2 regions of the Antarctobacter jejuensis genome follow, and region 2 is predicted to be linked to the other one. Evidence: riboswitches for the same ligand, from Rfam matches in the RefSeq annotation. Region 2 holds a riboswitch; the other holds the start of a gene.
What was found. A riboswitch is a leader RNA that binds a small molecule or an ion and turns the genes downstream of it on or off. The one in region 2 is predicted to bind cobalamin.
Positions count from the first base shown of each region.

Region 1: it holds a riboswitch for cobalamin, as region 2 does, so the genes downstream of both, bluB (5,6-dimethylbenzimidazole synthase) here and ACTXGA_RS00575 (DUF1636 family protein) in region 2, are expected to answer to the same signal.

Region 1 covers NZ_JBQQXJ010000002.1:265,294-267,490, forward strand. The annotation lists gene ACTXGA_RS03940 (hypothetical protein) at 1-563, shown strand, start outside; cobalamin riboswitch at 626-805, shown strand; gene bluB (5,6-dimethylbenzimidazole synthase) at 848-1,570, shown strand; gene ACTXGA_RS03950 (hypothetical protein) at 1,583-2,008, shown strand; gene guaB (IMP dehydrogenase) at 2,046-2,197, shown strand, end outside.
Region 2 covers NZ_JBQQXJ010000001.1:115,155-117,351, reverse strand. The annotation lists gene ACTXGA_RS00585 (metallophosphoesterase) at 1-99, opposite strand, end outside; gene cobO (cob(I)yrinic acid a,c-diamide adenosyltransferase) at 148-756, opposite strand; cobalamin riboswitch at 876-1,068, shown strand; gene ACTXGA_RS00575 (DUF1636 family protein) at 1,137-1,529, shown strand; gene cobW (cobalamin biosynthesis protein CobW) at 1,526-2,197, shown strand, end outside.

The sequences.
Region 1 (2,197 bases), on a different contig from region 2:
GCGACATCGCCATTGCCCTGCTTGTGGCGATGCACGTCACCTCGCGCGAGGTGACGCAATGGACGTGGCAGACCTTCTGGTGGCAGGCGGATGCCGCCCATCCCAACACGCCCTCCAGCGCCGCCATCGCCGCCGCGCGCCCCGATACCCTGACGACGCAGGCCGCGCATTACGCCATGGCCCCGGCCTATTCCATGCTGGTCCCGGCGCAGCCACTCATCGGCGGCAAGAACGTCGGCGCGCTGGTCACCGCCTTCAATCCCTATCTGGAGGCAGGGTTCGGCACGCCCGTGGTGTCGATCACCGAAACCGTGCAGATCCCGCAGGGCGACGGCTGGTCCACGATCACCACCGATCTGGGCATTCAGACCAACTGCATGACCTGCCACGGCCTTGCGGCCTGGGGCGGGCGCGGCACCGGCTATGCGGCGAACTTCTACGTGCCGCGCGATTTCTGGGTCTTCGACACCGCGCTGGACGTGGATTTCGCCTGGTCCGTGCAGGCCATCGGAGAGGCGGTGCAGGCCGCCAACAAGAAGGCCGCCGACACCAAATCCGACTGACACACCCCCGGATCGGGCGCAAAATAGCGCCCGATCCCCGCTTGCCAGACCCGTCCGCCTGTCGCACTCTGCCGCCGTCAGGTGCCCCGCCAAGGGGAGAATCGGGAAGCCGGTGAAAAACCGGCGCGGGCCCGCCGCTGTAAGGGGGACGGTGCGGATACAGGCCACTGGGGCAATCCCCGGGAAGGCGTCCACACCGGCAGAACCCAAGCCAGAAGACCGGCCTGACGACATGGACCGCCGCGGTGGAACGCGCGCGGTCGCTGTCTTTCGCGGAGCCGACCATGAGCGATCCCACAATCGCGCCCAAAGGCGCGTCCACTTATCCCGCGCCCGAACGGGCGCGCACCTTCACTGCGTCCGAACGCCGGGCGCTCTATGACGTCATCGACGCGCGCCGGGACGTGCGCAACGAATTCCTGCCCGATCCCATCGCCCCGGACCGCCTGCGCCGGGTGCTGCAGGCCGCCCATGCCGCGCCCTCTGTCGGCTTCATGCAGCCGTGGAATTTCATCCTGATCCGCGACGCCGCGCGCCGCCGGGCCGTGCACACCGCATTCCAGCGCGCCAACGCAGAGGCCTGCCAGATGTTCGAGGGCGAAAAGCGCAGCAAATACGCGGCGTTAAAGCTCGAAGGTATCCTGAAATCCCCGCTGAACATCGCCGTCACCTGTGACCGCACGCGCGGCGGAAAGGTGGTTTTGGGACGGACCCACAACCGCGACATGGATCTCTATTCCACGGTCTGCGCGGTGCAGAACCTCTGGCTTGCTGCCCGGGCAGAGGGGCTGGGCGTGGGCTGGGTCAGCATCTTCCGGCAGGAGGACCTGCGCGAGCTGCTGGGCCTGCCGGACCACGTCGAAACCGTGGCCTATCTCTGCGTCGGTCACATCGACGACTGTTTCGCACAGCCCGAACTGCAGGCGCGCGGCTGGCGCAAGCGGCTGGACCTCGACAGCCTGATCATGGAAGACCATTGGCACGACGCGCCTCGGGATGCTGAGTAACGGACAAGCCACATGATCGACCAGACCACCGTCAAGCGGATCAACCTTCTGCACGGATCGCCGGGCTTTGTCCTGCGCACCGACCCCAAGACCGGGCAGGGCGCGGTCAGCAACCCGCCAAAGGTCCCAAAGGCCAGCGGCGAATACTGGATCCACGGCACCTCGATCCTTGCGGGCGGGACGGAACGGCCCTCCGTTTTTGTCGTCGACACCGACAGCGGCGGCACGCTGCGCGCAATTTTCTGGAAAACCGCCAGTGGCTGGATCGACAGTCAGGACCCGCAGGCCCCCGAAACGCTGGGCCTGCCGCGCGACCGGATCTTTCCCTTCGACTGGCGGTTCGATGTGCCCCTCGAAGAGGACATCTTTCACCCCGATCCGGGCGGGACGCCCCGACGCACCGCACGCTCTTTCCTTTCCCGGCTGCGCATGCGATAGGGACGCGCCAACCGATCCCTCCCAAGGAGTGCCCCTCATGGAGATTCGCGAGGCCCTGACCTTCGATGACGTTCTTCTCGTTCCCGCAGCATCCAGTGTGCTGCCATCCACGGCGGATACCCGCACACGGGTGACGCGTTCCATCGCGCTCAACATCCCGCTTTTGTCCAGTGCAATGGACACCGTAAC
Region 2 (2,197 bases):
CACAAAGGCCTTGATGCGCGCCGGTCCCATGTAGGGCGCCGATGCGTGCAGATCCGCAAAGACCGCGATCCTCAGACGCGGCACAGGGACGTCGCGCAAGGCGGTCACCCTGTAAGTCCGGACTTTCGCATCGCGTCCCATCCGGATTCAGAACTCCACACCTTTCTGTGCCTTTACGCCGTCGCGGAAGGGATGCTTCAGCAACGTCATCTCGGTCACGAGGTCCGCCGCCTCGATCAGTTCGGGCTTGGCGTTGCGGCCTGTCAGGCAGACATGGGTCATGCGCGGTTTCTGCGTCAGCAGGAAATCCACGACCTCGTCGATATCGAGATAATCGTAACGCAGCGCGATGTTGATCTCATCCAGCAAGACGAACTGTATCTTCGGGTCGAGGATCTGTTCCTTGGCGATTGTCCAACCGTTCTGCGCGGCGGCAATGTCACGATCGCGATCCTGCGTTTCCCAGGTAAATCCTTCGCCGGATACGAAGAACCGGCATTCATCCGCGAAACGTTCGCGCAAAAAGGTCTTTTCGCCTGTGTCCCAGTTGCCCTTGATAAACTGCACCACGGCGCAGGGCATCTGATGCGCGATGCAGCGCATGATCATCCCGAATCCGGCCGAGCTCTTGCCCTTGCCTTTGCCGGTATGGACCATGATCAGACCTTTTTCTTCGGTCTTGGTCTTCATCATTTCGTCGCGCGCGGCCTTGATGCGGCGCATCTTTTCGGTGTGGCGGGTCGTTGCGTCGTCCATGGCGTCCCCCTGTCGCTCGGGCTCGGGATGGATGGCATTGGCCGAAGGCCGCGTCAATGCGGCTGGTGGCGCGACGTGATGGAACGACCTGACGGATTGACAAGGGCGCGCCTCTGGCGCACGACACCGGTCACGATGGTTTTCCCGGGTTCGCCGGGGATGACAACAGGGAACGCGGTTCAAACCCGCGGCTGCCCCCGCAACTGTAAGCGGCGAGTGTCCTTGCTGCGTGCCACTGGCCAGACCGGCCGGGAAGGCGCGAGGACGCACCGACCCGCGAGCCAGGAGACCTGCCATCGCCTGTGTAACAAAGACGCCGGGCGGGGTGCCCCGGAAGGAGGTCTGGAAATGAAAAGCAACTCGGTTCAGGGGCACGCCACATGAGCGCGCCGGTCGAACTGCTTGTCTGTGTCAAATGCCTGCGCGGGGAAGAGGCGCCAGAGGGCGGCATCCGCCCCGGTCAGCGTCTGCACGACGCAATCGCCGCGCGCGGTGTGCCCGAGGGCGTGAGCCTGCGCGCCGTGGAATGCCTGCAGAACTGCGATCAGGGGTGTTCCGTCGCCCTGCGGGGCGGGCCGCAAAGATGGACCTACGTTTACGGAAATCTCCACGAGGCGTCGCATCCGGACCTGCTGGCCGAGGGTGCGGCGCTTTATCATGCCACCAGCGACGGGCTGATCCCGTGGCGCGCGCGGCCCGAACACTTCAAACGCAACTGCGTCGCGCGCATCCCGCCCGAGCAGACCGATACGCCCGAAGAGGACAAGACATGACCGATCTCGCCAAGCTTCCCGTCACCGTGATCACCGGCTTTCTGGGCTCGGGCAAAACCACGCTGATTTCACATCTCATCCAGAACCCGGGCGGCAAGCGGCTGGCCGTGGTGGTCAATGAGTTCGGCGATGTTGGCGTGGACGGAGAGATCCTCAAGGGCTGCGCCATCCCCGACTGCCCGGCGGAAAACATCATGGAACTCGCCAATGGCTGCATCTGCTGCACCGTGGCCGATGATTTCATCCCGACGATCGAGGCGCTGATGGCGCTGGACCCGCGCCCCGAACACATCCTGATCGAAACCAGCGGTCTGGCCCTGCCCAAACCGCTGCTCAAGGCCTTTGACTGGCCGGATATCCGGTCCAAGATCACCGTCGACGGTGTGATCGCGCTGGCAGACGCCGAGGCGGTCGCGGCGGGCCGCTTTGCGCCGGACGTGGCAAGGGTCGATGCGCAGCGTCTGGCGGATGACTCGCTGGATCACGAAACACCGTTGTCCGAGGTGTTCGAGGACCAGATTTCCTGCGCTGACATCATCCTGCTGACCAAACCTGATCTGGCCGGTCCCGAAGGTGTGGCCAAGGCCAAGGCGCTCATCGCCGCCGAAGCACCGCGCCCGCTGCCGGTGATCGAGGTCGCCGAGGGCGCGATTGACCCGCGCGTGATC